Regions from separate parts of the Dactylosporangium sp. NPDC000521 genome, predicted to be linked through region 3. Evidence: riboswitches for the same ligand, from Rfam matches in the RefSeq annotation. Region 3 holds a riboswitch; each other region holds the start of a gene.
What was found. Region 3 has a riboswitch for cobalamin ahead of cobN (cobaltochelatase subunit CobN). Riboswitches for the same ligand answer to the same signal wherever they lie in the genome.

Region 1 (7,345 bases), on a different contig from region 3:
TACCTCAACCTCCTCGACACCTACGTCACCGACGACGCCGAACGGTCCGCGGCGTTCGCCGCGGTGGAGAACATCCCGTCGATCGCCCGTAAGGCCGACTTCTGCTTCAAGTGGATCGACTCGATCTTCGAGCTGCGCGAGCTGAAGACCCGCGACGACCGGCGGGCGTTCCTGCTCAACCTCATCTGCTTCGCCGCGTGCATCGAAGGTCTGTTCTTCTACGGCGCCTTCGCCTACGTGTACTTCCTGCGCTCCCGCGGCCTGCTGCACGGCCTCGCCTCGGGCACGAACTGGGTCTTCCGCGACGAGTCGATGCACATGGCGTTCGCGTTCGACGTCGTCGACACCGTACGCGCCGAGGAGCCCGACCTGTTCGACGCTGACCTGCAGGACCAGGTCCGGCAGATGCTCGCCGAGGCCGTCGAGTGCGAGGTGCAGTTCGCCGCCGACCTCCTGGAACAGGGCATCTCCGGCATGTCGTTGCCCGACATGCGCGAATACCTGCAGCACGTCGCCGACCGGCGGCTCGCCACTCTCGGCATCGCGCCGCTGTACGGCAGCCGCAACCCGTTCGCGTTCATGGAACTGCAGGACGTGCAGGAGCTGTCGAACTTCTTCGAACGCCGCGTCTCCGCGTACCAGGTGGGCGTGACGGGCACGGTCAGCTTCGACGACGACTTCTGACCGGCGGTCCGCTGCCGTCCTGCGCCGCGTCGCGCAGGACGGCAGCGGCACCGCACAGTTGTGACGAATCGCTGTGTCACATGGTGGGTGGCCGGGTTCCGGAACCGCCGGGCACCCGTAGGATGGTCGGCAGTGCTGGTTCGCGCCGTTCGTGAGGACGGGGCGTCGTAAGAGGGAACCCGGTGCGACACCGGGACTGCCCCGCAGCGGTGAGTGGGAACGACCGCCGTCATCGAGCACTGGACCGTGAGGTCTGGGAAGCGACGGCCAGTAGGCGACCATCCGTGGTCATGCCCGCGAGTCCGAAGACCTGCCCGCACCGCGCACACCGACCGGTGTGCGCCGCCGGCGACCCCTCGGGAGGGTCAGGGCGGAAGCGGGACGCGCCGTCCCCTGCCTCCTCCCCTCCCTTGAGGTCGTCGCGACTTCGAGGGAAGGAGCCCTGTGGTGAGCACCGCATTCGGGCAGAGCACCGTCCTCGGTTACCCGCGCATCGGCGGGAACCGGGAGCTGAAGAAGGCCGTCGAGGCGTACTGGGCGGGCCGCATCGACGCGGCGGTCCTGGACGAGACCGCGGCCGGGCTGCGGGCCGAGGTGTGGCAGACGCTGCGCAACGCCCGGCTGGACGCGATCCCGTCCAACACGTTCTCCTACTACGACCACGTCCTGGACACCGCCGTCGCCGTCGGCGCGGTCCCGGCCCGGTTCGCCCGGCTCGGCCTGTCCGAGCTGGACACGTACTTCGCGATGGCCCGCGGGGTCGAGGCCGAGCCGGCCATGGAACTGACGAAGTGGTTCGGCACGAACTACCACTACCTGGTGCCGGAGATCGACGCGGACACCGTGTTCGCGGCCAACCCGGTCAAGGCCCTCGGCGAGGTCGCGGAAGCGGGCCGTCTCGGCATCACCACCCGGCCGGTGCTGGTCGGCCCGGCGACGTTCCTGCTCCTGGCGAAGGGCGCGGACCCGTTCGCCCGGCTCGACGACCTCGTCGAGGTGTACGCGCAGATCCTCACGGTCCTGGCCGCGGCCGGCGTGACCTGGGTGCAGCTGGACGAGCCCGCGTACGTCGCGGACCGCACCCCGCAGGAGATCGACGGGCTGCGCCGCGCGTACACCCGCCTCGGTTCGCTGACCGATCGGCCGCGGCTCTTCGTCGCCACCTACTTCGGTGAACTCGGCGACGCCCTCCCGGCACTGCTGCAGACCCCGATCGAGGCGATCGGCCTGGACCTCGTCGCCGGCCCCGGCAACCTCGAACGCCTCGCCGCGTCCGGACCGCTCGGTGGGAAGACGATCGTCGCCGGGCTCGTCGACGGTCACAACATCTGGCGCACCGACCTGCGCACCGCGGCCGTCCGCGGCGCGACCGTCACCGCCCTGGCCGACCACGTCGCAGTGTCCACGTCGTGCTCGCTGCTGCACGTGCCGGTCGACCTGTCCGTCGAAACCCGGCTCGACCCGGCGCTGCACGAGCGGCTCGCCTTCGCCCGGCAGAAGGTGGACGAGGTCGTGCTGCTCGGCCGGGCGGTCCGCGACGGCACCGCCCACCTGCCCGCGCCGCTGCCGCCGGTCCCCGCCGCATGGCGCGACGCGCCGGTCCGGGCCCGGCTCGACGCGCTGTCCCCGGCGGACCGGCGGCGGGGCTCCTATGCCGTCCGGGCGCGGGTGCAGCAGGAGCGGCTGCTGCTGCCGGACCTGCCGACCACGACGATCGGGTCGTTCCCGCAGACCGCCGAGCTGCGCGAGGCCCGCGCCGCGGTCAAGGCAGGCACCCTCGACGCGGCTGGATACACCGTCCGGATGCGCGAGGAGGTCCAGCGCGTCATCCGCCTGCAGGAGGACCTCGGTCTCGACGTCCTCGTGCACGGCGAACCCGAACGCAACGACATGGTGCAGTACTTCGGGGAGCAGCTCGACGGGTTCGCCGCCACCGACCACGGCTGGGTGCAGTCGTACGGGTCCCGCTGCGTCCGCCCACCGATCATCTACGGCGACGTGGCCCGCAAGGCACCGATGACCGTCGAGTGGTCGGCCTACGCGCAGTCGCTGACCAGCAAGCCGGTCAAGGGCATGCTCACCGGCCCCGTCACCATCCTCGCCTGGTCGTTCGTGCGCACCGACCAGCCCCTGGCAGACACCGCCGACCAGGTCGCCCTCGCCCTGCGCGACGAGTGCGCCGACCTCGAGGCGGCCGGGATCACCGTGATCCAGGTCGACGAACCCGCCCTGCGGGAGACCCTGCCGCTGCGCAAGGCCGACCAGAAGGCGTACCTCGACTGGGCCGTCGGCTCGTTCCGGCTGGCGACCAGCGGCGTCGCGGACGGCACGCAGATCCACACGCACCTGTGCTACTCCGAGTTCGGCGAGGTCATCACCGCCATCGACGCGCTCGACGCCGACGTCACGAGCATCGAGGCGTCCCGCTCGAAAATGGAGGTCCTCGACGACCTCGCCGCCATCGGGTACAGCCGCGGCGTCGGACCGGGCGTGTGGGACATCCACTCCCCGCGCGTGCCGTCCCACGACGAGGTCGCCGGCGCGCTGCGCCGTGCCGTCACCGCCGTGCCGGCCCACCGGCTCTGGGTCAACCCCGACTGCGGCCTGAAGACCCGAGGCTACGCCGAGGTGGAGGCGTCGCTGCGGCGCCTCGTCGCGGCCGCCGCCGAACTGCGCGGCGACTGACGATCCACTACCGCCCGGGCGGGCGCCTCACTCCGAGGCGCCCGCTCGGCCCCGTTCGGCACAGCGTGATGAGCATCCTCATCGGCGAGGGCCCGTTCTACCGCACCGGCCAGGAGTCGTTGGAGTCCTCGCACCGCATCTTCCACAAGGCGTTCCCGGGCGGGTTCTCCTGGGAGGTCCTGGATGTGCTCAGCCCGGCGGCGGCCGTCCGGCTCGGCTCCGGATCGCCGTCGCCGTCCACAATGGACGCTCTTGGTGCACCGCCGTCAGGCGCCCCGGCCCGAGGCGTGCCGCTGCAGCGTGGACTCGGGCAGGCCGGACTCGGCGGCCAGGGCCCGCCACGTCGCGCCCTCCGCTCGCCGGTGCGCCGCGTACGCGGCGACCGAGGTGAAGCCGAACGGTGCGGCGGCGCTCGAGCTGCGGCTCGCGGCCCGGTGCCGCTTCGTCGCGTGCGGGACCGCGGCGATGCCGTGCCGCTCCATCGCCGCGAGGACCGACCAGCGCGTCACCCCGGCCTCGGCGGCGATCGCGGCGACCGTGCGGTGTTGCCGTAGGTGGCGGTGGCGGAGGTACGCGCCGACGCCGGCATGACCGGCGGCCCGGGCGGCCGGCAGCAGCCGGGCATCGCCGGGGTGGGTGCGGATCCGCGTGCGCTGCGCGGCGAGGTCCGGCGCGATCGCGGGCAGGTGCCGGGACAGCCAGTCCTTGTGCAGCCCGGCCTCGCGGCTGATCGCGGCCAGGCTCCGTCCGCTCGCGAGACGGTCCCGGACGTAGCCGGCGAAGGACGCGAACCCGAACTGGGCCGCGACCTTCGCGCTGACGTCGGACAGGTGCTGCTCGGACCGCTGCCGGTTGCCTTCGGCGCGGGCCGCGGGGCGAACACCCGCCAGGGCCGCGAGGGTCTTCGCGAGGCGCTCCTGCGGATGCGGCCGGCCCCGGGCGGCCTCTGCGGCGGCGGCCGTCAGGGCGCCGCTGCGCGCCCGGACCCGGGCCGCCGCCTGCGCCTGCTGGACGGCCGGCTCGCGACGCTGGCGGGCCCGCAGCGCCTCCGCGCGCCGCTGCCGGGTCAGCCGGCCCGCCAGCGAGTTGCCGACCTCCAGGCCGAACGCGGCGATGTAGGCGGCCTTGGTCCAGCCGTGCACCCGCAGGTGGCTGGCCACCGACAGGTACCAGCGCCCGCACAGGTGGCAGCAGACGCGGTCGCCGTCGCTGAGCAGGACGCCGACCGGCGCGTGGATCGGCGTGCCGTCGCCGAGGTGCCCCGCGATCACGCCGCACCTCCCTGAACTGGTAGTCGCAATGAGACTACTGAGGATGCGACGCGGACGGAACCCCGCGCCGTAGGCTGACGCGATGGGTGAGCTGCCGTCGCTGTCCCTCGCCGACTGGGTCGTGCTCACCGTCGTCGACGAGCGGCCCACCCACGGCTTCGCGATCGCCGCCCTCACCGCCGAGGACGGCGCGCTCGGCCGGGTGTGGCACATCCCCCGCCCGATCGTCTACCGCTGCCTGGACCGCCTCACCGGGCTCGCCCTGCTCCAGGTCGAGACCACCGAGGCGGGCAGCCGCGGCCCGCAACGCTCGATCCTCGCCATCACCCCGGCCGGATCGGCGGCGGTCGCCGAGTGGCTGCACGAGCCGGTCCGGCACGTGCGGGACATGCGCTCCACGCTGCTGGCGAAGCTGGCCCTGCTCACCCGCCGCGGCGACGACCCCGCCGGCCTGATCGCCGCGCAGCACGACATCCTGGTCCCGGTGCGCGACACACTGCGACGCCGGCACGCCGCCGCGTCCGGCTTCGACCAGACCCTACTCACGTGGCGACTGGAGAACACCGAGGCCGCCGTGCGGTTCCTCGACGCGATCGGCCGGTCGGCCGCGCCGCTGTCACCGGACGGCGCCCACTGATCGGTGGCACCGTGGACCACCGCGGCCTCGGGCCCGATCTCGACACGGCGATCCGGCGGCAGCAGGCGGCAGCAGGCGGCCTTCGCAACACCGTCACCGCGCCCTGATCGCTCGTGCGGCTCCGGAGCGCCGCGCACATACGGAGGGCACGCGGCAGGTGACTTGCACCGGCGGGGCAGGTTGCGCAGCCCCCGCGGCGGATGCACCCTTGGTGGACGAGCCCGGCGGCGACCTGCGGTCCTGCCTGGCAGGGCGCCAAGTAGCGGGAGCTGATGGGAAACGCGTGGCTCGCCGACGTCGGCACGGACCCGCAGCGGCGGGCCCGTGAGATCGCGGCCGCCCACGAGCGGTTCCTGTCCACCCGCGCGTTCGCCGGGACCGGCCCGGGGCTGCGGGACGTCGTGGCCAGGTCCTGGCAGCGGTCGTCGGCGGCGCGGGTCGGCCAGGACGCGAGCCCGCCGGTCCTGCTCGCTGACGACGACCTGTCCGCCTACCGGGCGGCGCACCCGCTCTCCCGGGTCATCGGTGTGCTGCGGCAGCTCGTCGGCGACACGGCGGACGACGGCGACTACCTCATGGCGGTGTCCGACGCCGCGGGCCAGCTGCTGTGGGTGGAGGGTCACCGGGTCGCCCGGGCCCGCGCCGAGCGGATGAACTTCGTCGAGGGCGCCCGGTGGGACGAGGCGCACGCCGGCACCAACGCTCCCGGCACCGCGCTGGCACTCGACCACGAGGTGCAGATCTTCGCCACCGAGCACTACCTGCCGTCGGTGCAGGCGTGGACGTGCTCGGCCGCGCCGATCCACGACCCGGTCACCGGGCAGGTGCTGGGCGTCGTCGACATCACCGGCGGGCACGGTGTGGCCAACCCGCTGAGCCTGGCGCTGGTCCGCTCGGCGGCCCGCGCCTCCGAGGCCGAGCTCGCCCGGCAGCTCCACGCACCACCCCGGCTGTGGGCGCCCGGCGCACGACTGTCCGCGCTCGGCGGCAGCGACGGCATCCTCCACCTCGACGGGCGGACGATCCGGTTGCAGCGCCGCCACACCGAGCTGCTGATCATGCTGGTCCTGCACCCGGACGGGCTGAGCGGTGAGCAGCTGCTCAGCCTGCTGTACGACGACCAGGCGAACCCGGCAACGCTGCGGGTGGAGCTGAACCGGCTGCGGCACGTCGTCGGGGACCTGCTCCTCTCGCGCCCGTACCGGCTGCGCACGGCTGTCGGCGCGGACTTCGCCGACGTGGCGGCCGCGCTGCGGAGCGACCACCTCGACCGAGCCCTCGCCGGCTACCCGGGACCGCTGCTGCCGAGCTCGGAGGCGCCCGGGGTGGCCCGGCAACGGCAGTGGCTGCACACCCAGCTCCGCTCGGCGGTGCTCGCCTCGTCCGACGCCGACCTCGTCCGGGCCTGGGCCGACCGGAGCGGCTTCGACGACCTCCAGGTGTGGGAGCGGCTCGCCGCCGTCGCGCCGCACCCCTCGGCACATCGCGGCGTGGCCGATGCGCGGGTACGGCAGCTGCGCGACGAATACGGGCTGAGTGCCGACGCAACGTTCAAGTAACGTCCGCGAAACTACCGTGCCCGTCACGGCCCAACCGTCCAACGAGGGACGGCGGCAGCTGACGGAAGGTCACCCACGATGACCGATTTCGCCGCGCCCGGCACGTCCGGCGCGAAGATGCGCTACGAGCCGCGCTACGACAACTGGATCGGTGGGCAGTTCGTGCCGCCGGCGAAGGGGCAGTACTTCGAGAACCCCAGCCCGGTGACCGGCCAGACGTTCACCGAGGTCGCCCGGGGCACCGCCGACGACGTCGAGCTCGCCCTCGACGCCGCCCACGGCGCCGCACCCGCCTGGGGCCGGACCTCGGCCGCCGACCGGGCGAACATCCTCAACAAGATCGCCGACCGGATGGAGGCGAACCTCGAGGCCCTTGCCGTCGCCGAGACCTGGGAGAACGGCAAACCGGTCCGGGAGACCCTCGCCGCCGACATCCCACTGGCGATCGACCACTTCCGCTACTTCGCCGGCGCCATCCGCGCCCAGGAAGGGTCGCTGTCGGAGCTGGA
Region 2 (7,345 bases), on a different contig from region 3:
CTGAGCGCAAGGCCGATTCGATGAAACATGGCCCCTCCTCTTCTGGACCAACTGGTCTGATACCACCCCGAACAGCCGCCAAACCACACCGAACGCACCATATCCCCGGCCACATCCCCGGCCACCGTTCAATCCGCGCGGCGTACGTTTGGACGGGGCGTCGCAGAGAGGCGAAGGCCATGTTTCAACGTGCAAGCCGGTGGCGGGGCGATGCGGACCGCCGCGGTGCGCGGTATCCGGTCTCGGTGGCGCTGGACCGCGAGCCAAGTGTCGCCAGCCGGGTGCGGGCGACGTTCGCGCGGCTGCTGCCGACGGCCCCGCCGCCGGCACCGCTGGGAATCCCGGTCGCCGTGATGCTGATCGCGGTCGAGACGTTGGTGCTGCTCGCGCTGCGCCCGGCCGCCGGCACCGGCCAGAGCGGCGAGATCTATCTGCTCGGCGTTCTCATCATGGCGACCGTCTGGGGCGCGACGGCGGGTGTCGCGACGGCGGCGGTCAGTACCATCGCCTACAACTACTTCCTGGTCGCGCCGGCCGGGCTCCATCTCACGCTGCGGCGTGACCTGCGTCAGGTCGTCGTGTTCATGGTCGCCGCGATCCTCATCAGCGGCATCGCCGATCTGGCCCGGTCGCGCGCGGTCGAGGCATCCCAGCGAAGAGCCGAGGCCGACTTCGGCGCCGAACTGGCGCGCACCACGCTCAGCAGCGACGACGTGCCCGGCGCGCTGGCCGTGGCCTCGCGGCACCTGGCGGACCTGCTCAACCTGCCGCGCGCGGCGATCGAGCTCGGCGACGCGCCGCGCGAAGGACCCGACATCGTCATTCCGCTGGACGACCGGGGCACCGTGCCGGGCGTCCTGCGACTGCCGGCCGGCACCCCGCCGGCGACAATGGAACGCGTCGGCGCTCGGCTCCTCCCGTCGCTGAAGGCCGTCATGCGCGCCGTACGGGACCGGGAGCGCATCCTCACCTCGCTGCGGGCGAGCGAGCGCGAGTCCGCGGAGCTGATGGAGCAGCAGGCCGCCCTGCGTCGCGTGGCGACGCTCGTCGCGTGCGGCGCCGCACCGGCGGAGGTGTTCGCCGCGGTGACGCGGGAGCTGTGCCACCTCTTCCACGGCTTCGCCGCGGCGTTGGTCCGCTACGAGCCCGACGGCACCGGCACCCGGGTGTCCGGCTGCGACGAATCCGGCAACGCGCTGCCGCCGACGAACGTCAACATCACCGGAGACAACATCACCGCCACGATCCTGCACACCAGGCGGAATGCCCGGGTGGACGACGACGAGACGGCGACAAGCCCGATCGCGCCGGCCGAGCGCACCATGGAGGTCCACTCCGCCGTCGGCGTGCCCATCCTCGTCGAGGGCGACCTGTGGGGCGTGACCGTCCTCATGTCCTCCAGGCGGGAACCGATACCGGCCAACGCCGAGGAACGCCTCCACGGCTTCACCGACCTCGTCGCCACCGCCATCGCCAACGCCGACAACCGGGCCCAGCTCATCATCTCCCGCGCCCGGCTCGTCACCACGGCCGACGAGGCGCGCCGCAAGATCGAGCGGGACCTGCACGACGGTGCCCAGCAACGGCTCGTGTCGCTCGCGCTGGAACTGCGCATGGCCGCCGACGCCGTGCCGGCCGAGCTGACCACGGTCCGCGACCTGCTGCGCCAGGGCGTGCAGGGCCTGACCGACATGCACCAGAACCTGCGCGAGCTGAGCCGCGGCATCCACCCGGCGCTGTCGTCGCAGGGCGGTCTCGCGCCGGCCCTCAGGGCCCTCGCCCGCAGGAACCCGCTGCCGGCCGAGGTCGACCTGCACATCGGGCAGCGCCTGCCCGAGCGGGTCGAAGTGGCCGCGTACTTCGTCGTGGCAGAGGCACTGACCAACGCCGCCAAGTACTCCCGGGCGTCCGTCGTCTTCGTCGCCGCGAGGGCGGACGACACGACGATCCGGTTGTCCATCCGCGACGACGGCGTCGGGGGTGCCGACATGAGCCTGGGCACCGGGCTCATCGGCCTGCAGGACCGGGTCGAAGCACTGGGCGGCCGGCTGACCGTCGTCAGCCCGCCGAGGCACGGAACGACCCTGACGGCCGAGATCCCGCTCCATCACGGAAACCTCGAACACGGAGACGTCCACGGCGCTCCACCGCGCGCGGCGCGGTGCTCTTCCGCCACGCTGCCGGGCTGCGCTCGGGGCGCGAACGAGCGCCGGACCTGACTCCCGCTCCGGCGGCTCAATGCCCACACATGACGATTCTCAGCGCTGTTGGCACGTTCTATCCACTTTCGTCGCAACACGCGCCCGAGAGCACATCAACGCCACAACGGTCGAATGAGATATTGATTCCGGCTAAGGTCAATGACATTCCGAAACCAAAGGAGAGGTCACTGTGCCATTGACGCAAGCCGATCTAGCGACTCTCGGGAGTGCGCCGATCACCATCAGATCCACGTTCTTTGACAACGTGTACCTCCGCATGGACGGCACCTCGGTGAACGGTGCCGGACCGGGCGGCACCGTCAATTGCCAATTGAATGCCGGTGCCAAGGAACGATTCGTGCTCCGCCCCCAGGCCGACGGCTCCTACTCGGTGGAATCGGTCGCCTCCCCGAACGTGTTCCTGCGCATGGACGGCACCGGGGTCCCCACCACCGGAGCCGGTGGTGGGACCGTCAACTGCCAGTTCAACGCCAACGGCGGCGCGAACCACAAGTTCAACCTCCGGGCCCAGTCGAACGGCTCATTCTCGTTCGAGTCGACCGCATTTCCCGGCACATTTCTGCGCCTGGTCGGCTCGGGCGTCACCACCCGCACCGACGGCGGCGGCGGAATTGTGAACTGCCAGCTCAACGCTAACGGCGGTGCGCACGAATCGTTCTTTCTGGCCCGCGACGACCAGCTGCTGGACTTCGTGATGGAGCGACAGCAGCAGACCTACTGGTGCTGGTCGGCGTGCACGGTCAGCGTCGAGAAGTTCTACAATCCGGCCACCACTCTCACGCAATGCACGCTGGCGAACACCGAGTGGGGACGCAACGACTGCTGCGGTGCGGGTGGGGCCGGAGCATGCAACCGGGGCAACTGGCCGCAGACCCCGATGCAGCGCCTCGGGCGGCTCAATCAGGATCTGCGAACCACGCTGACCGTCGCGCAGATCTCCGACGAGCTCGCCAAGGGCGCACCGTTCATCGCCGATGTCGTCTGGCGGGACGGCAACTCCCACGTCCTGGCGGTGCACGGCCGCAAACAGATCAACGGCGTCGAGTACGTCACTGTCGCCGATCCCGGCTACGGCAGCTCCACCTGGACCTATGACGACTTCTGCGCCCGATACCAGAACATCGGGACGTGGCGCTACTCGTACACCACCAAGCGCTGAGGGGACCACATGCCGCTGCACCTGCCCGAACCGCCGTCGGGCGCACACGACCACGTCAAATCCAGGCTGCACACCATCGCCGCCCACGGTGGTTTCCACACCAAGGCGCTCCGCGGCGCCCGGGCGGACCAGCTGGACGTGTCCAGCCCGCATCAGGTCTTCACCCTCGGGGCGGACGACATCGCCGCGGGAGGCGGCCTCGACCGGGCCGAGCCGGCCGGCTGGCGTTATCTCGTCGAATCGGGCGGGCAGGTCGTCGCCAGCGCCGAGACCATGCCCGCACCGGACGGGACCCAGCGGTTCGCCAACGTCAACGAAGGTCCGTTCGTCGACGCCACCGACAAGGCCATGAAGGTCGTCCGGAAGCTGCCCAAGCTCGAGGCGGCCGGCTTCGAGCTGCGCCTGCTGCGCGTTCCCAGCCTGTACCTGACGGCGCTGTGGCTGCACTCGTCCGCCGAGGACCTGCTCGTGCCGCTGCAGCCGTCACCGATCGGCAAGGAAGGCAAGAGCATGTCCACGGCGGAGTTCTTCAGCGACCTCGCCGAATACGCCCGGTCCCGGCCGTCGCTTCCCCCGCCACCGCCGGCCTGACGGTCGTCGCCCGGCCGGCCCTACCGCACCGTTTCTCAGCAGCGCGATCGGCTCGGCACAGCGGGAGACCGGCGGCTCACGGCCGCGTCCGGTCTCCCGCCGTGCCGGACACCAGGTTCTACCAGCCTGCGCCCATTCGATGTCGTCAATACATTTCCGGAAGATTCCGGTACGGACAACCCTGATCGGGCCGCGATGATCGGCTCGGTATCGTCGGGTCATGCGGTACGTGGCGATCGGGGACAGTTTCAGCGAGGGCATGGGCGACGAGCGGCCGGACGGCATCCCGCGCGGGTGGGCCGACCTGGTCGCGGCCGCGCTGGGCGCCGCCGACCCGCAGTGGCAGTACGCCAACCTGGCGATCCGGGGCAGGCTGCTCGAGCCGATCGTGACCACGCAGCTGGACGCCGCGCTGGCGATGTCGCCGCCGCCGACGCTGGTCTCGCTCAACGGCGGCGGCAACGACATGATGCGCCGCGGCGCGGACCTTCCGTACCTCGTGCGGCTCATCGAAGGGGCGATCGAGCGCTGCGACGAAGCCGGGGTCCGTCTCATGGTCCTCAGCGGCGCCGACCCGTCGGACCACCTGCCGCTCGGACGGGTGCTGCGCCGCCGCGCCGAGCAGCTCACCGAGGCGGTACGGGAGCTGACCGCCCGCCACGGCGTGCTGTTCGTCGACTGCTTCGGCGACACCGAGCTGCGCCGGGCCGGGTACTGGTCGGCGGACCGGCTGCACCTCAACGCCGCCGGCCACCGCCGGGTCGCGGGCCTCGTCCTCGCCGCCCTGGGTGTCGCCGACGCCGAGCACCGGCTCGACGACACCGCGGCGGCGTCCCGCGGGCTGATCGTCCAGGCCCGGTACTACCACCAGCACGTCCTGCCGTGGGTGCTGCGCCGGGTCCGTGGCCGCTCGTCCGGCGACGGACGCGCGGCGAAGTATCCGGCATGGACCAGCGTCTCCTGAGCGGGCAGGCGCCTCGCGGGTGACCGCCTACACCCTGCGGCATAAGGCGCACCCCGCCGGACTGGCGGACCTGGGTGGTCGCCGCGGCTGAGGGCCCTGCGCACGGCGCGACACGCCGGCACAGCATCTTGGGTTGTGAATTCCGACCCGCACCCATATATGGTGTCGCTTGCAGCTGGTTCGGCCGCCCTTCCGGGGCGGTCGTGGCAACAGGGAACCCGGTGTGAGTCCGGGACTGCCCCGCAGCGGTGAGTGGGAACGACCGCCGTCATCAAGCACTGGGCCGCGAGGCCTGGGAAGCGACGGCCAGTAGGCGGCCCCGGATCGATCCTGGGTCATGCCCGCGAGTCCGAAGACCTGCCAGCGCACCGTGCGCCGGGACGGCGTGCGGTGGTCGGATGCCGCGTGGGACGGCTGACGCCATCGCCGGGCGCTGTGCGCCCTTCTGTGGCGGCTTCCCCCTGCGCTCGTCCGGTGGTGATGAGCAGGCGACGAGGGGGACACATGACGGTGACGCAGGACCAGGTGGCGACGGGGAAGGCGCCGGAGCAGCGGCGGCACGCGATGCGGGTCCGCAAGCGCGACGGCGAGCTGGAGCCGGTCGACGTCAACAAGATCGTGAAGGCGGTCGAGCGGTGGGTCGCCGACCTGGACGAGGTCGACCCGCTGCGGGTCGCGACGAAGACGATCAGCGGCCTGTACGACGGTGCGACGACGGCGGAGCTGGACAAGCTGTCGATCCAGACGGCGGCGGAGCTGATCGGTGAGGAGCCGCAGTACTCACGCCTGGCGGCGAGGCTGCTCGCTGCGTACGTCGACAAGGAGGTCCGCGGGCAGGGCGTGGCGAGCTTCAGCCAGGCGGTCCGGCACGCGCACCAGCAGGGCCTGATCAGCGACGCCACGGCAGGGTTCGTGGCCCGCAACGCCCGCAAGCTCGACGACGCCGTCGACCCGGACGGCGACCTGCGCTTCGAGTACTTCGGGCTGCGGACCGTCGCCGACCGCTACCTGCTGCGCCACCCTTCGTCGAGGCTCGTCGTGGAGACGCCGCAGTACTGGCTGCTGCGGGTCGCCTGCGGGCTGTCCACGACGCCGGGTGAGGCGATCGGCTTCTACCGGCTCATGTCCTCGCTCGCGTACCTGCCGAGCTCCCCGACGCTGTTCAACTCCGGCACCGCGCACACGCAGATGTCGTCGTGCTTCCTCGTCGACTCGCCCAGGGACGAGCTCGACTCGATCTACGAGCGCTACCACCAGGTGGCGAAGCTGTCGAAGTTCTCCGGCGGGATCGGCATCTCGTGGTCGCGGATCCGTGGCAGAGGGGCGCTGATCCGCGGCACCAACGGCAGGTCCAACGGCATCGTGCCGTTCCTCAAGACGCTCGACGCCGGGGTCGCCGCGGTCAACCAGGGCGGCCGGCGCAAGGGCGCGGCGTGCGTGTACCTGGAGCCGTGGCACCCGGACGTCGAGGAGTTCCTGGAGCTGCGGGACAACACCGGCGAGGAGGCCCGCCGCACCCACAACCTCAACCTCGCCAACTGGATCCCCGACGAGTTCATGCGCCGGGTCGAGGCCGACGCCGACTGGTCACTGATCGACCCGTCCGACGCTCCCGAGCTGCCGGACCTGTTCGGTGCGGCGTTCGACGAGGCGTACCGGGCGGCCGAGAAGCACGCCGTGAGAACCGTCAAGGCCAGGGATCTGTACGGCAGGATGATGCGCACCCTGGCGCAGACCGGCAACGGGTGGATGACGTTCAAGGATCGGTCCAACACGCTGTCCAACCAGACGGGCGCACCCGGCAACACCATCCACCTGTCGAACCTGTGCACCGAGATCCTCGAGGTCAACAGCGACGACGAGACTGCGGTGTGCAACCTCGGCTCGATCAACCTCGGCGCGCACCTCACCAGCGAGAGCGCCGGCGGCATCGACTGGGACAAGCTGCGCGCCACCGTCCGCACGGCGGTCGTGTTCCTCGACCGGGTCATCGACATCAACTACTACCCGTCGCAGCAGGCCGCCGCGTCCAACCCGCGGTGGCGGCCGGTCGGCCTCGGGCTCATGGGCCTGCAGGACGCGTTCTTCACGCTGCGGCTGCCGTTCGACTCCCCCGCCGCGCGGAAGCTGTCGACCCGCGTCCAGGAGGAGATCTACCTGACCGCGCTGGAGACCTCGGCGGAGCTGGCGGAGCGGTTCGGGCCGCACCCCGCGTTCACCGAGACCCGCGCGGCCGGCGGTGCGCTGCACCCCGACCTGTGGGGCGCGCCCGCCGAGGGCGAGCGCTGGGCCGCGCTGCGTGCCAGGGTCGCGGCCACCGGCCTGCGCAACTCGCTGCTCGTCGCGATCGCCCCGACCGCGACGATCGCGTCGATCGCCGGCTGCTACGAGTGTATCGAGCCGCAGGTG
Region 3 (7,345 bases):
AAGCCGGGCGGTTACGTGGCGGCCCGGGACAGCGACTACGCGGCGTTCACCTGGTTTCCGCAGCTGCCGGAGCTGGACGACTGGCTGGCGCTGTACCAGCGGATGGCTCGCTCGAACGGAGGCGAGCCGGACGCCGGCCGCCGCCTGCTGTCCTGGGCGCGCGCCGCGGGCTTCACCGACGTGACGGCTACGGCGAGCACGTGGTGCTTCGCCGACGACGAGGACCGCTCATGGTGGGGCGGCATGTGGGCGGACCGGGTCCGCGCCTCGGCGATGGCGACGCAGGCCCTGGCGAGCGGCTCGAGCCCGTCGGATCTGCAGCGCCTGTCCGACGGCTGGCGCGCCTGGGCCGCCTCCCCCGACGGCTGGCTGTCCATCCTGCACGGCGAGATCCTGGCCCGGCCGTAAGCTCTACGGGTGGATCGCCCCCTCGTCACCGTGTGCCGCGACTGCTGCTGCGGCTCGCCGCGCAAGCACCCGGACGTCGACCACGCGGGTCAGGTCGCGCGGCTCCGCCAGGCGCTCGGGGCGGCGGGAGTGCGGGTCAGCGGGTGCCTGGACGCGTGCGCCCGGTCCAACATCGTCGTCGTGCACCCGACCCCGTCCGCCCGGCGGGCGGGTGCCCGGCCGGTGTGGCTCGGCTACCTGCTCGACGACGCCGTCATCGACGACCTGACCGCCTGGGTCGACGCCGGCGGCCCAGGGGTGGCCCCGCTGCCCGCGATCCTGGAGCTGTACCTGACGAAGGCACCCGCGGGAGGCCTGTAGCATGGACCCGTTGCGTGGGGTAACCGGGTGACCACGGGTTTGAAGATCGATTAGGAACGTTGAGGTACGGTGGAAGACAAGCGGAGCCGCCGCCGAGAACGTCAGCGCCGCCCCCGCCGCCACACAACGAACGCCTGAACGACAGCACTGCCACGAACCGACCTGCGACGCCACCACGCGCGCGTTGGTGCGGTGGTGGCTCGATCGAACCGGCGACACCCTGGTGTCCCACACGATCGAGCACCCGCCGGCCATCCTGACGCGGCCGTCCACCGGTCACCGCTGACGGCAGGAACCACTGCGGGCGTCTCCTACTCGACACCGGTGAGCTCAGGCCGGCGAATCACGAGGGTGATGACGACGAACGCGTGGGGCAACCGGGGACCGCTGGGCGGCCAGCGAGTGTGGGCGGCCAGCGAGTGTGGGCGGGCGGGGAGCGCTGGGCGGGCGGGGACGCCGAGCGGTCAGCGGGCGTGGGCAGCGGGTGTGGCGAGAAGGCCGGACGGACGGCCAGCAGACTCGGACCGGCCAGCGAGCGCGGAACGGCCAGCGGGCTTGGGTAGCGGGGACGCCGGACGTACGGTCAGCAGACTCGGGACGGCCAGCGAGCGCAGGCGGCAGGCGCGGCGGGGGCGCCGGGCGGGCGGTCAGTGTGCGCGGGGCGGTCAGTGGGCGTGGGCAGCGGGTGTGGCGGGGACGCCGGACGAACGACCAGCGGGTCGGGGCAGTCAGCAGGCGCAGACCGGCCAGCAGGCGCGGGGCGGCCAGCAGGCGCGGACCGGCCAGCAGGCGCGGACCGGCCAGCAGACGCGGACCGGCCAGCAGACGCGGACCGGCCAGCAGACGCGGGCGGCAGGCGCGGGCGGCAGACGCGGACCGGCCAGCAGGCGCGGGCGGCAAGCGCGGCAGGGACGCCGGACGGGCGATCAGCAGGCGTGGGGCGGTTGGGGATGCCGGGCGGTCAGGAGCCTAGGGCAGGTGGCGACGCCGGGCGGCGGTCAAGGGTAGCGGCGGGGGGTGAAGACGACGGGGGCGCCGTCGCCGCGGGTCAGGGAGCGGGTCTGGGACGAGCCGACGATGAGCAGGGTCCGCATGTCCACCTCGGACGGGTCCAGGTCGGCGAGGCGCACCACGCGCACGCGCTCCTGCGGGCCGCCGACGTCGCGGCCCAGGACGACCGGGGTGTCCGGGGAGCGGTGGCGCAGCAGCAGGTCGCGGGCGGCCTCGACCTGCCAGGTGCGGCTCTTCGAGCCCGGGTTGTAGATGGCGATGACGAGGTCGGCGCCGGCCGCGGCCTCGATGCGGGCGGCGATGACGTCCCACGGCTTCAGGCGATCGGACAGCGACAGCACGCAGAAGTCGTGGCCGAGGGGCGCGCCCGCGCGGCTCGCCACCGCCTGGGCGGCGGTCAGGCCGGGCAGGACACGGACCGGAACGTCCTTCCAGCGGGGTTCGGCGGCGACCTCCAGTACCGCTGCCGCCATCGCGAACACGCCCGGATCGCCGGACGACACGACGGCGACGCGGCGGCCGTCCTTGGCGAGGGACAGGGCGAACTCGGCGCGCTCCGACTCCACCTTGTTGTCGGAGGCGTGCCGGCGCTGCCGCGGGTTGGCCGGGATCCGGGCCAGGTACGGGGCGTAGCCGACCAGGTCGGAGGCGGCCTCGACCGCGGCCGCCGCCTCGGGGGTGAGCCAGTCCCGGCCGGCGGGGCCGAGCCCGACGACGACGACCTCGCCGGCGGCGACCGCGGGCGGCGCGGACCGCAGCGCCGACGCCGTCTCCGAGTGCACGCGGCTCGGCAGCAGGGCGAGCGAGAAGTACGGCACATCCAAAGGGTCCACAGTGGACAAGGGGGCGACGCGCTCGCGGGCGGTGGTGGCGCGCTCGACGTACCAGGCGTCGTCGAGGCGGCCGGCGCGCTCCAGGGCGTCCCGTACGGCCCCGAACGTGCGGCCGAGCTTCATGACGGCGGCGGAGTCGGTGCCGGCGAGCCGCGCGGCGAGGTCGTCGGCGGGCAGCGTGCCGGGCAGCACGGTGAGCACCTCGTCGCGTTCGACGAGCGGCCGGCCGAGCACCGCGGACGCGCCCGAAACGGAGGTGACGCCGGGCACGACCTCGGTCACGTAAGCGTGCGAGAGCCGCTTGTGCATGTGCATGTACGACCCGTAGAAGAACGGGTCGCCCTCGCAGAGCACGACCACGTCACGGCCGGCGTCGAGGTGCGCGGCGAGCCGGGCCGCCCACGCGTCGTAGTGCTCCTCGATGACGGCCCGGTAGTCGGGGACCTCCTCGGTGGTGACCGGATAGACGAGCGCCTCTTCGATCTGGCCCTCGCGAAGGTACGGCGCAGCGATCGAACGAGCGATGCTCCGCCCATGGCGGGCGCTGTGGAACGCGACGACGGGTGCGGCGCCGATCAGCCGGGCCGCCTTCATCGTCACGAGCTCCGGGTCGCCGGGGCCGAGTCCTACGCCGTACAACCGACCGGTGTCCACTGTGGTCATTCCTTCTCGTCCGCGATGGCGTTGACGGCGGCGGCCGTCATCGCGCTGCCGCCCCGGCGGCCGTGCACGACCAGATGCGGCAGGTCGGACGCCGCGAGCGCGGCCTTCGACTCGGCCGCGCCGATGAACCCGACGGGGATGCCCAGCACGGCCGCGGGCCGGGGCGCGCCGGCCGCGATCATCTCCAGGAGCCGGAACAGCGCCGTCGGCGCGTTGCCGATGGCGACGACCGCGCCGTCGAGCCGCGGACCCCACAGGTCCAGGGCGGCGGCGCTACGGGTGGTGCCCAGCTCGCGCGCGAGCGCCGGGACCCGCGGGTCGCGCAGCGTGCACAGGACCTCGTTGTCGCGGGGCAGCCTGGCGCGGGTCACGCCGGAGGCGACCATCTCCGCGTCGCACAGGATCGGGGCGCCGTCGCGCAGGGCCGCGCGGGCGACGCGCACCACGTCGGCGCTGTACCCGATGTCGGAGGCGAGGTCGACCATGCCGCACGCGTGGATCATGCGGACGGTGACCTGGGCGACGTCGGCGGGCAGCGCGGACAGGTCGGCCTCGGCGCGGATCGTCGCGAACGACTGACGGTAGATCTCGGCGCCGTCCTTGACATAGTCGTACGCCGTCATGACTGAAGACGGTAGCCGTCGGCGGTCGCGAGCATCTCCACGTGCCTTCCCTTCGGTGCGCCGCAGCGCCGTTCGCAGCCGACCCAGTGCACCGGCAACGCATGGTCAAGGCCGCTGAGGACGGCGGCGCGGGCGTCGGCGCGCACGTCGGCGAGGGCCTTGGCGCAGCCGGGCCGGCCGGCGCACGCGGTGACCCCGGCCCACGGCGACGCGGGATCGGTGACGAGGCCGGCGGCCGTCAGCAGTGACTCGAGAGGTCCAGCTTCTTCGACCGGCACGTCGGGCACGACGACGGTCCGCCACGGCGTGACGATGATCTCTCCCGGCGCGGCCGCGACGAGCGCCGCCGACTGCTCCGGTGTCAGCAGCCCCAGCGGTACGACCACCGTCAGCGCGACCAGTCCCCCGACCTGCGGGGTCGATCCGATCGCCGGCCCCGGCGAGCCCGCGAGCCGGCCGGCGCCCGAGCTGAGGGCGCACCCCAGGCGGGCGGCCACCCGCGCCGGGCCGTCGGTCAGCTCGGCCAGGCGCCACGCGGTGCCGCCCTGCGCCGCGCGCTCGTCGAGGAACGCCCGGGACGCCCGGAGCAGCAGCTCAGCGGAGTTGTCGCCGGCCCGGCACTCTGTCGGGGCCCCGGCGAGGAGGAGGCGGTCGCCGTGCAGGCCGACGTCGCCGCCGAGCGGGGACACGTCGCCGCGCCCGTCGTCGACGGTCACCAGGAACCGGCCGGGCAGCGCCGCCAACGCGGGGTCGGCGCACAGGCCGGCGTCGAACGCGGCCACCACCGGCCGCACGTCCAGCTCGCCGCGGCCGTCGCGGCCGCTGAGCGGGCTGGCGACGATGTTGCGGACCCGCTCGTGGGTGTCCGACGGCAGCAGCCCCGCGGCGGTGAGCCTGGCCGCCAGCTCCGGCGATGCGTCCGGCCGCAGCGCCCTGACCTGCACATTTCCGCGTGAGGTGAGCTCCAGGGCGGGGTCGCCGAGGTCCGCGGCGGCGGCACGGAGGACCGCGAGGGCGGCGACGGTCAGCCGCCCGCCGGGCAGCCGGACGCGGGCCAGCCCGCCGTCGGCCGCCGCGTGGACCTGCACGGCGCCCGGGCACCGGTCCGGAGCGTCGCGTCCACTGGCAGCCTGCACGGGCCGGATACTACTGCGCAGCGCCCCACCCGGCCCACGAAAGCCGACCGAGCGAGCCGCCCAACAGGTCACAGAGGGCCAGCTTGACTCAAGGAAGCGGGGAACGGCAGAGTTGGCGGTGCTGTACGGCGACGTGTGGAGGAAGCCGGTGTGAATCCGGCGCGGTCCCGCCACTGTGACCGGGGAGTGGACCTCCGACGACGGCCACCGGGCCCAGCGCCCCGGCGGCCGGAGACGACGGCCACCGGGTGCGAGCCCGGGAAGGCCGGAGGCGAGCGCCGATCCGGGAGCCAGGACACTCTCCGCCGCCGGACCTTTCCCGACCGACTTGGGGCGCGGACCCCGAGGGAGGACCCCGGCGTGATCCTGCTGCTGTCGACGTCCGACACCGACCTGCTCAGCGCCCGTGCGAGCGGCGCGGCGTTCCGGCTGGCCAACCCGTCCCGCCTCACCGTGGAGGAGCTGCCGGCCCTGGCCGACGGCGCCGACCTGGTCGTGGTCCGGTTCCTGGGCGGCTACCGCGACTGGCAGGAAGGGTTCGACACGCTGCTGCGCCTGTCACTTCCGGTGGTGCTGCTCGGCGGTGAGGCGCTGCCCGACGCGGAGCTGATGCGCCACTCGACGGTGCCCGCCGGCGTCGCCGCGGAGGCCCACGCCTACTTCACCGAGGGTGGCCCCGCCAACCTCGCCGAGCTGCACAACTTCCTCTCCGACACGGTCCTGCTGACCGGTCACGGGTTCGCGCCGCCGGTGAAGACCCCCGCGTGGGGACCGCTGGACCGGGATTCCAAGGCTGAGGGCCCGACCGTCGGGATCATCTACTACCGGGCGCACCACCTGGCGGGGAACACCGCGTTCGTGGAGACGCTCTGCGAGGCGGTCGAGGACGCGGGCGGGCGGGCGCTGCCGGTGTTCGCCTCGTCGCTGCGGGCCGCCCCGGCGGAGCTGCTCGACACGCTGCGGCAGGCCGACGCGCTCGTCGTCACGGTCCTCGCGGCGGGCGGCACCCGGCCCGCCGACGCGCAGGCCGGCGGCGAGGACGGGGCATGGGACGTCGGCGCCCTGGCCGCGCTCGACGTGCCGATCCTGCAGGGGCTGTGCCTCACGAGCTCCCGCGACACCTGGGACGCCAACGACGACGGGCTGTCGCCGCTGGACACCGCGACGCAGGTCGCGATCCCGGAGTTCGACGGGCGGATCATCACGGTGCCGTTCTCGTTCAAGGAGATCGACGCCGACGGGCTCACCGTCTACGTCGCCGACCGGGAGCGGGCCGGCCGGGTCGCCGGGACCGCGGTCGCGCACGCCCGGCTGCGGCACCTGCGGCCCGAGGACCGCAAGATCGTGCTGATGCTCAGCGCGTACCCCACGAAGCACGCGCGGATCGGCAACGCGGTCGGCCTGGACACGCCCGCGAGCGTCGTGCGGCTGCTCGAGGCGATGCACGCGCAGGGGTACGTCGGCGCCGACGGCTTCCCGAAGGACGGCGACGCGCTGATGCACACGCTCATCGCCGCCGGCGGGCAGGACGTGAACTGGCTCACCGAGGACCAGCTGCGCGGCAACCCGATCCGGATCTCCGCCGCCCGGTACCGGAGCTGGTTCGACACGCTCCCCGCCGACCTGCGGGAGGGGATGGAGCGGCACTGGGGACCGGCGCCCGGTGAGCTGTTCGTCGACACGTCCCGCGACCCCGGCGGCGAGATCGTCCTGGCGGCGCTGCGCGAGGGCAACGTCGTGGTGATGGTGCAGCCGCCGCGCGGGTTCGGGGAGAACCCCGTCGCGATCTACCACGACCCCGACCTGCCGCCGAGCCACCACTACCTGGCCGCGTACCGGTGGCTCGCCGACGAGTTCGGCGCGCACGCGGTCGTGCACGTCGGCAAGCACGGCAACCTCGAGTGGCTGCCGGGCAAGACCGTCGGGATGTCCGCCTCGTGCGGTGCCGACGCGGCGCTCGGCAACCTGCCGCTCATCTACCCGTTCCTGGTCAACGACCCCGGTGAGGGCACCCAGGCGAAGCGGCGGGCGCACGCCACCCTGGTCGACCACCTGATCCCGCCGATGGCGCGCGCGGAGTCGTACGGTGACATCGCCCGCCTCGAGCAGCTCCTCGACGAGCACTCGACGATCGCGGCCCTCGACCCCGCGAAGCTGCCGGCGATCCGCGGGCAGATCTGGACGCTGCTGCAGGCCGCGCGGCTCGACCACGACCTGGGCCTGGCGGACCGGCCGGGCGACGACGGGTTCGACGAGCTGATCCTGCACATCGACGGCTGGCTGTGCGAGATCAAGGACGTCCAGATCCGCG
Region 4 (7,345 bases), on a different contig from region 3:
ACAACAGCCGATCGGCGCGCACCGCCCGAGAATATCCGCCGAAACATGACAACATGTGTCCGGTTCAAGGGCGCAACCTCAGCGGCATGCACGCAGACATCACCGGCCCCTACGAGCTGGCCAGGCAGAACCAGTACTTCGGCGGATGGACCCAGCCGGTCGGCGACGACCGCACGATCGTCATGGCGTTCCCCGTCGAGGGCTGGACCCACTCCGCCGCCGTGCTCCTGCGGCAGACGGCACCCGACAGGGTCGAGGGCGAGGTGCGGGGGCCCGAGCAGGCGTGGCGGCAGGCGCTCGTCGTGCTGTCCCTGGACGTCGACGGCAGCGGCTACCCGCAGGTCGGCGAGCGCGACCCGGTCATCGGCGCCCTGCAGCGGCAGCACGCCCACCTGCGCCCCGTGCTCTTCCACTCACCCTACGAGGCCGCCTGCGCGTTCATCATCGCCCACCGGATGCGCATCGAGCAGGGCCGCGCGATCCGGCAGCGGATGGCGCGCGAGCACGGCGAGGCGTTCGAGATCGGCGGCGTCACCGTGCACGCGTTCCCGTCGCCGCAGCGGCTGCTGCGCATCACCGAGGTCCCGGGCATCGACGGCGAGAAGCTGCGGCGGCTGCACGGCGTCGCGGCGGCGGCCCTCGACGGGCTGCTCGACCGGGCCAGGCTGCGCAGCCTCCCCGTCCGGCAGGCGCTCGCCGACGTGCGGCGGCTGCGCGGCGTCGGCGACTTCTTCGCCACGGCGATCGTGATGCGCGGCGCGGGGCTCGTGGACGCGCTGCCGGGCGACGAGATGACCCTGTCCGGGATGCGTCGCCGGTACGACCTGCCGGCCGCCCCGACCGACGAGGACCTGGCCCGCGTGACGGATGCCTGGAGGCCGTACCGGATGTGGTGCTCCGTCCTGATCCACGCCGCCGAACGGCGGGCCCGCGCGGCCGCTTGACTACATAGGTAGAGTTAGCTCGTGCAGCGAGCCAGGCGCCCATCCCCACAGACCGCGGCGGTGCTGCGCGCGCTGGCCGCGGACCCCGCCCAGTGGCGGTATGGCTACGAGCTCGGCCAGGAGGTCGGGCTCAAAGCCGGCTCCCTCTACCCGATCCTCATCAGGCTCTCCGACCGTGGCCTGCTCGAGGCGTCCTGGGAGAGCGACCCGCCGCACGGACGGCCGCCGCGCCACCTGTACCGGCTGACCGGCGCGGGCGTGACGGCCGCCGCTTCGCTCGAACCGGCGCCCTCCACGGCGCCCGTCCGGCCTGCCCGGACCGAGCCGAGGGCCGCCTGGTGAGCACCGCCCTGCTCGCGATCGTCGTGCGGCTGCTGCCCGCGTCCCGCCGCGACTGGGGCCGCGCCATGCTGGCCGAGTCCGCCGCGATCCCGCCCGGCCCCGACCGGCGCGGCCACGCCCTCGGGTGCGCGGCCGCCGTCCTCCGCCAGCCGGCGGTGCTGCGGACGCTCGCCCACCCGCTCGCGGCGGTCACCGTCCTCGCCGGGGTGCTGCGGTGGTCGGCCGGCATCGCGTACCAGCCGCTGCGGTGGGGCGTCGTCGGCGTCATCGCGCTGCTGCTCGCCGTCGCCCTGGCGGCCCGCGCGCTCGGCCCGGTCGCCGCCGGCCGGACCGCCCGCGCCGTCCGGGCCGGTGGCTGCCTGCTGGTCGCCGCGATGACCGCGATGTTCGCCGCCGCCGCGGGCCACCACGGCCCACCCGACGAGCAGGCCCGCACCGTCGTGCCGGTCTTCGCGGTGCTCCTGACCAGCTACCTGATCGGGTTCCTCGCCCTGACCGCCGCCCGCACCGCCGTCACCGGCCGCGCCCTGTCCGCCGGCGTCGCCGCCGCGTGCGCCGCCGCCGGGGTCTGGCTGGCGCTGCAGGTCGCGTTCCCGCCGCTGCCCACCAACCTCGGCGGCGCCCTGTTCACGATCGGCTGCGGCGTCGCCGCCACCCTCCTCGCCCGCGGCGGCGTCCTCGCGGCCCTGTCCGTCGGCGTGCTCGCCCCGCTGCTGGTGTTCAGCGGTGTCGTGCTGCTGTCGGTGTACGGCCCGCCCCGTCTCATCCCCGACCTCGTCCCGGCCGCCCTGACCCCCGCGGACGACCTCGCGAACAGCCGCATCGAGGTCCAGGACCCATACGTGGCGATGCTCTTCCTCGCCTGCCTGTCCGCCCTCACCCTCACGGCCGCCGCCGTCACGACCCGACGCCGCGCCGCTACGATGGCCGTGTGCTGATCTTCGGCTGGGGCTGGCGCGCGACCCACCTGCGCACCCTGACCCTGCGCTGCCCTCACTGCGGCAACACCGCCGCCCACCCGCTCTACAAGCGCGTCCTGAAGCTGTCGCTGTTCTTCATCCCGCTGATCCCGCTGCGGGTGAAGCACACCGTCCAGTGCACCGCCTGCGGCACCTCCCGCGACGTGGACCCCGGCAACATCCACTGAAGCCCAGCCGGCCACGGACCCGTCGGTGCTCTGCCGGCACCGCCGACGCATCGATCACGACCAGGAATTCTTTACCGATTGCCAGCAATCCGGCAATCGGTAACCAGGCACGCACCGCGAAGGTCGCCCATGCATGCGGCCGCTGAGGGCGGGGGCGTGCGGCTGGTTTGGGAAGGACCAGCGATCGGTGGTGGGGTGGGTCACGCGAGGGCTGCCCTTGCGCACGGCCGCTGAACGGCGGCGTGGCGGCCTGGTTCGTGGGCTACCGGCAACTGGCGACCGGAAGTCGGCAATCGGGTGTGCACCAGCGACGGCCGTGGTCGGGCGTGCGCCGCGCCGAGGTGGAGCGGCTCATCGACGGGGCCGGCACGCGGCCGCGGGAGTGCGCCGCCGCCGAGGGCTGACCAGAGAGCCGCTGCCGCCGCGGACGGGCGTATCCGCGAGCGGGCTGTCGCGGCCCGAGGCCGGGAGGCGCCGCCCAGCGCCGGGCCTACCGCTGTCCCGCGAAGGTTGCTTCAAGGTGGCCGTCGACCGGTTGATCGGGGCGTCGGCGACGGAGGATCCGCGCGCACACCGGAAGCCGCCGCGAAACGGGTGAGGCGGCGGCGTCGCAGTGGCCCGCTGACAGGAGCCGGTGCGGGTCATCCTCGGCGAAGGGAGAGCTGACGCCGCGGGCCTGGGAAACGGTGAAGGCGACGGAACACCGCTCCGCCGCCTTCAAGGAACCGAATCGGTCAGACAGCCACCGGGTGCGCGTCCGACACGACCGGGCGCTGGCTGCGCTCGGTGAGGTAGCCGAACAGCAGGCCGAGCGTGGCCCAGGTGACCGCCTGGGTGCCGAGCGACGCGAGCCGGAACCGCCACAGCAGCACCGGGGAGAACCCGTCGGGCACCTCGTTGACCGCCGGCAGCAGGGCGATCGCGACCCCCACGACGGCCGCGGCGCCGACGACCGCGAGGGTCGTCGCGTTCCACGTGCCGAAGCGCGGCTGCAGCGACCGGCTGACGACGATCGCGCCGAGCACGGCGGCGACCCCGATGACGATCATCAGGAAGTACAGGCCGGTCCGCTGCTGCAGGGTGTCCGCGTTGCCGGTCGCGGGCGGGTTGGCCGGGTACTTCAGGAACGGCACGAGCGCCACCCCGACGAACCCGGCGAGGGCGACGACAGCGGCCGTGGCGCGGGCGCTGAGCCGGCCGATGCGCCCGATCGTGACCGCGACCGCGATGGCGAACAGGCCGCCGAGCGCGACGCCGTACACGACCGACGCGGTGGCCAGGCCGAGCGTGCTCTGCACGGTCCGGCTGACCGGCCCGTGCTCATGGTCGGCGGCGTGGGCCTCCTCGAACGCGATCGCGTCGTTGATCGGGCCCTCGCCGAACAGGTAGGCGAACAGGAACGCGGCCACACCGGCGACCAGGCCGGTGATCATGCCGCGGACCAGGAGCGTCCGCGCATTCAACATGCTGGCGCCCCGGCTCAGTGGCAGGGGAAGCCGAGCAGGTGCCGGCCGTCGTGGACGAACTCGTGCACCGTCGAACCCGACACGACCGAGGTGATGCCCTGCTCGGCGCCGACGAAGTACAGCAGCACGACGGCGAGCACGACGCCGAACGTGGCCCACGGCAGGATCTGCCGCAGCGGGATCGGGGCCGGTGCGGTGGCCGGGGTGGGAAGAGCCGAGATCGATGCCATGATGCAGCCTCCTGCGGGATTTCGCGTCCCATCGAGCGTTGTCGTGACCGTGCCCGGGTCTGACTCCCACCTGCGTGGTTACAGCGGCGCGACCGTGCCGGGCTTGCACCGGCTTCCGTTCACTGTCACGTGTACGTTTCGGACGGTACGGACGGCGTACCAGCGTGTCAATCGAACGGCCGATTCGGGCACGAGAATCGCGCGCCGCGCCGCTGGTCAGCGTGGCCGGCGGCCGGCGCAAGGGTGATCAAGTTCTCGGTGGGGTGAGGGCGGCGAGATCGGTACCCACCTTGTGCAGGCCGTCGAGCCGCCGGTCGAGGGACGCGCCGGTCGGGCTGAGGAACTCGGCGTACTTCGCCCGGATGAGCCTGCCGTTCGCCGTGAACGCCCACGGGTAGTGCTTGTCCGCGGCGGCAGCGACCTGCGGACCGTGATCCGCCCAGTGCTGACCGGTGGCGCCGGTCAGCCGCGCGCCGGCCGAGTTCCTCGGCTGCACCGAGAGGCTCGGCACCTCACCCGGCAGGGCGAGCACGAGCGCCGTGTGCCGGCGGTCCTTCTCGACGAAGTCGAACACGTGGAACGCCCGGTCGCGGAACGTGCCGGTGACGACGGCGCCCGCGGCCGGCTGCAACTGCGACCAGCCGAGCCGCAGCGCCAGGACCGGGTCGGACCGCTCGAACGTGTAGCCGCGCCGCTTCGCCCACCGCTTCCGGCCGATGCGCGTCCGCAGCGACGACACGACCCCGGCGCCGGCGAACAGGCAGAACAGCGTGCCGACCCCGCCCGTGATCCAGGAGCCGGTGCCACCGGAGGTGAACGCCACGCCCCACGCGATCGCCGCGATCACGCCGGCGACGACGAAGATGAAGCATCGGGTCTGGTAGGGGGCGATCACCGCCAGCGGCTCGTCGGCGCCGAACCGGACCACCTCGACCAGCGACAGCACGAAGAACAGCAGGGCGAGCCCGCCGAGCAGCAGCGCCGCGGACCCGAGGATCCGCCACGCCCGGTCCTGCCCGGCGATCGCCTCCGGGGAGTTCTCCTTCGCGTACCGGTCGACCATCTGCTGGTAGGTGCCGCCATCGTCACGGGTGCCGCCGTAGACCAGGCACGTGTCGAGCGGCCGCATCGTCTTGCCGTCGCAGGTCGGCGTGTAGTCCGCGATGCGCTGCGCCGACTCCTGCTGCCGCTGCGCGGCGGTGCTCGTGCCGGCCGCCACCATCTGCCATCCGGCGAGCAGGAGGACGCCCGCCAGGACGATCCGGACGAGTAGCCCCATGTGCCGTCGCTTCACGCCGCATTTATAGCAGCCGATGCCTTGCCGCTGCTGCCCCGTGACCCGGGATGCCGCGTGGACGCCCGTGGGTGGTGCTTGTCGGCGGCGGCGCCGTCCTGCGAGCCGGCGCGGCTGCCGCGTGCGCGTGCTCGGCCCGACCGTCGCCATCCGCCGCCGACCGGCAGCAGGCATCCGGACGAGACGTCGCGCCGGATGCGCGGCGGCCTCCGCCTGGTGGCGGCCGGCCCTATCCGGCGAGCGCGGCCACGAGCGCGTCGGCGCGGCCTGTGCCGAACACGCCGGTGAGCAGCGCCAGCTGTGACAGGTCGGCGAAGTCGACGACGACCCGGCCGCGCTGGAGGAACCTGCCGTCGCGCCGGGCCCGCAGGACCGCGGTGCGCGGCACTGCCGCCCGCAGCCGGAAGCCGCGCAGGTCGTCGTCCATGTCGGCGAGGACCAGCCGCCGGTCCGTGACGACACAGTGGACCATCGACGCGTCCCCGATGCTCCGGTCCAGCTGCACCGCGCACGAGTCGGCGGGCCCGGTGACCGCATACCCGCCGATCGCCTTGTCGACCTCGACCCGGATGACCGAGTCGGCGCCGACGAGCACCGCGACGACCCGCTCCCACGCCTGCTCCGGCTCGGCGTCCGGCGTGTCCCGCAGGGCCGCCACCGCCGCGTCCCGCACCTCGGCCGGGGCGCCGGCCACCAGCTGCTCCAGCTCGTGCCGCGAGCGCCGCGGCCGCTCGCCGCCGAACGCCGTCCGGCAGTGGACGGCGGCCCGCAGCTCCTCCCCGCCGGCCAGCTTCTCCAGCTCCGCATGGTGCAGCCGCAGCGCGTCCATGCCGGCAGGATAGCTCGCGGGTGAGCGGCGCCGAGCGCTGCCGGGATCGACGGGCCGCGATAATGTCGGTCCGTGGGCGTGATGATGGACTACTTCGCCGCGACCGAGCAGGAGCTGGCGGCGCTGGACCTCGAGCTGGGTCCGGCCGGCAACGACTGGCCGTACGTCGACTGCAAAGGCTGGATCCTCGAGGTCGAGGAGTTCGCCGCGGAGATCGACGGGCGGGACCCGAGCGAGTTCGGCCGGGACGAGCCGCTGCGCCGGGCCGACGACCCGGAGTTCCTGGGGCCGTGGACGGTGCGGATCAACGCGGAGCTCGTCGACACCCTCACCCGGCTGGAGGAGGGGCAGATCCGTGGCTACGCGGACCGGTACCTGCTGGAGGACTGGGAGGCCGCGCGGCTCGTCGCGCTCGCCGGGCTGGCCAGGTCCGCGGTCGCGCAGGGACGCTCGCTCTACTCCTGGTCGTCGGCGTAGCCGGACACGAGCTGGTCGTCCGCGCGGCCGGACCCGAGCTGGTCCGTGCGGCCGGACCCGAGCTGGCCGTCCGCGCGGCCGGACACGCCGGACACGCCCGGCGCGCCGGACACCAGCAGGGTCCACAGCTGCTCGCGGACCTTCGGCGGCAGCCGGTGGCCGAGCTCCTTGCGCCGCACCAGCACGAACCCGTTCGGGTCGCGCGGGCGCCCGGTGCACACGAACTCGATCGCCTGCACGGCGAGCGCCGGCTCCGGCCACGTGCCGTCGGGTGCGGCCTGGATGGCGGCGACGGCCGCCGCGGCCCGCGAGTCGACGTCGTCGATCAGCGCGTACTCGGCCCCGTCGGCGGGCCAGCGCTGCGCACGCAGGTCAATGTCGCGGAAGTCCACGTCGACGAGCTCGGCGTCGGTGAAGTCATTGCCGCGCCATTCGTTGCGGCTGCGGCCAGGGGTGCCGGCCATGGCGCCGGTGGCGCCGTTGAATACGGTGTGCCACACCCGGCCGCGGAACACGCATTCCACGAACTCCGCGCATTCGGTGTTAAGCTCCCGGATCCGGGCGTTGTCGAACAGGCAGCGCTCGAAGCGCACGTCGCCGAGGTACGTGTTGCCCA

Region 1: it holds a riboswitch for cobalamin, as region 3 does, so the genes downstream of both, metE (5-methyltetrahydropteroyltriglutamate--homocysteine S-methyltransferase) here and cobN (cobaltochelatase subunit CobN) in region 3, are expected to answer to the same signal.
Region 2: it holds a riboswitch for cobalamin, as region 3 does, so the genes downstream of both, ACFY3L_RS24390 (ribonucleoside-diphosphate reductase subunit alpha) here and cobN (cobaltochelatase subunit CobN) in region 3, are expected to answer to the same signal.
Region 4: it holds a riboswitch for cobalamin, as region 3 does, so the genes downstream of both, ACFY3L_RS04500 (CbtB domain-containing protein) here and cobN (cobaltochelatase subunit CobN) in region 3, are expected to answer to the same signal.

Annotation. Positions count from the first base shown of each region.
Region 1 is NZ_JBIAYW010000007.1:330,703-338,047, forward strand. It holds gene ACFY3L_RS24395 (ribonucleotide-diphosphate reductase subunit beta) at 1-684, shown strand, start outside; cobalamin riboswitch at 804-1,017, shown strand; gene metE (5-methyltetrahydropteroyltriglutamate--homocysteine S-methyltransferase) at 1,132-3,369, shown strand; gene ACFY3L_RS24405 (hypothetical protein) at 3,636-4,640, opposite strand; gene ACFY3L_RS24410 (PadR family transcriptional regulator) at 4,723-5,277, shown strand; gene ACFY3L_RS24415 (transcriptional regulator) at 5,550-6,836, shown strand; gene adh (aldehyde dehydrogenase) at 6,915-7,345, shown strand, end outside.
Region 2 is NZ_JBIAYW010000007.1:322,507-329,851, forward strand. It holds gene ACFY3L_RS24370 (DUF4118 domain-containing protein) at 246-2,219, shown strand; gene ACFY3L_RS24375 (C39 family peptidase) at 2,479-3,381, shown strand; gene ACFY3L_RS24380 (hypothetical protein) at 3,391-3,972, shown strand; gene ACFY3L_RS24385 (SGNH/GDSL hydrolase family protein) at 4,193-4,936, shown strand; cobalamin riboswitch at 5,096-5,316, shown strand; gene ACFY3L_RS24390 (ribonucleoside-diphosphate reductase subunit alpha) at 5,441-7,345, shown strand, end outside.
Region 3 is NZ_JBIAYW010000011.1:6,605-13,949, forward strand. It holds gene ACFY3L_RS32390 (class I SAM-dependent methyltransferase) at 1-408, shown strand, start outside; gene ACFY3L_RS32395 (hypothetical protein) at 418-768, shown strand; gene ACFY3L_RS32400 (precorrin-2 C(20)-methyltransferase) at 1,767-3,275, opposite strand; gene ACFY3L_RS32405 (precorrin-8X methylmutase) at 3,272-3,898, opposite strand; gene ACFY3L_RS32410 (precorrin-3B synthase) at 3,895-5,034, opposite strand; cobalamin riboswitch at 5,134-5,356, shown strand; gene cobN (cobaltochelatase subunit CobN) at 5,395-7,345, shown strand, end outside.
Region 4 is NZ_JBIAYW010000001.1:942,185-949,529, reverse strand. It holds gene ACFY3L_RS04530 (helix-turn-helix transcriptional regulator) at 1-22, opposite strand, end outside; gene ACFY3L_RS04525 (DNA-3-methyladenine glycosylase family protein) at 87-944, shown strand; gene ACFY3L_RS04520 (PadR family transcriptional regulator) at 966-1,286, shown strand; gene ACFY3L_RS04515 (hypothetical protein) at 1,283-2,224, shown strand; gene ACFY3L_RS04510 (zinc-ribbon domain-containing protein) at 2,218-2,433, shown strand; gene ACFY3L_RS04505 (CbtA family protein) at 3,168-3,899, opposite strand; gene ACFY3L_RS04500 (CbtB domain-containing protein) at 3,914-4,129, opposite strand; cobalamin riboswitch at 4,166-4,297, opposite strand; gene ACFY3L_RS04495 (hypothetical protein) at 4,377-5,423, opposite strand; gene ACFY3L_RS04490 (hypothetical protein) at 5,653-6,252, opposite strand; gene ACFY3L_RS04485 (hypothetical protein) at 6,325-6,729, shown strand; gene ACFY3L_RS04480 (hypothetical protein) at 6,708-7,345, opposite strand, start outside.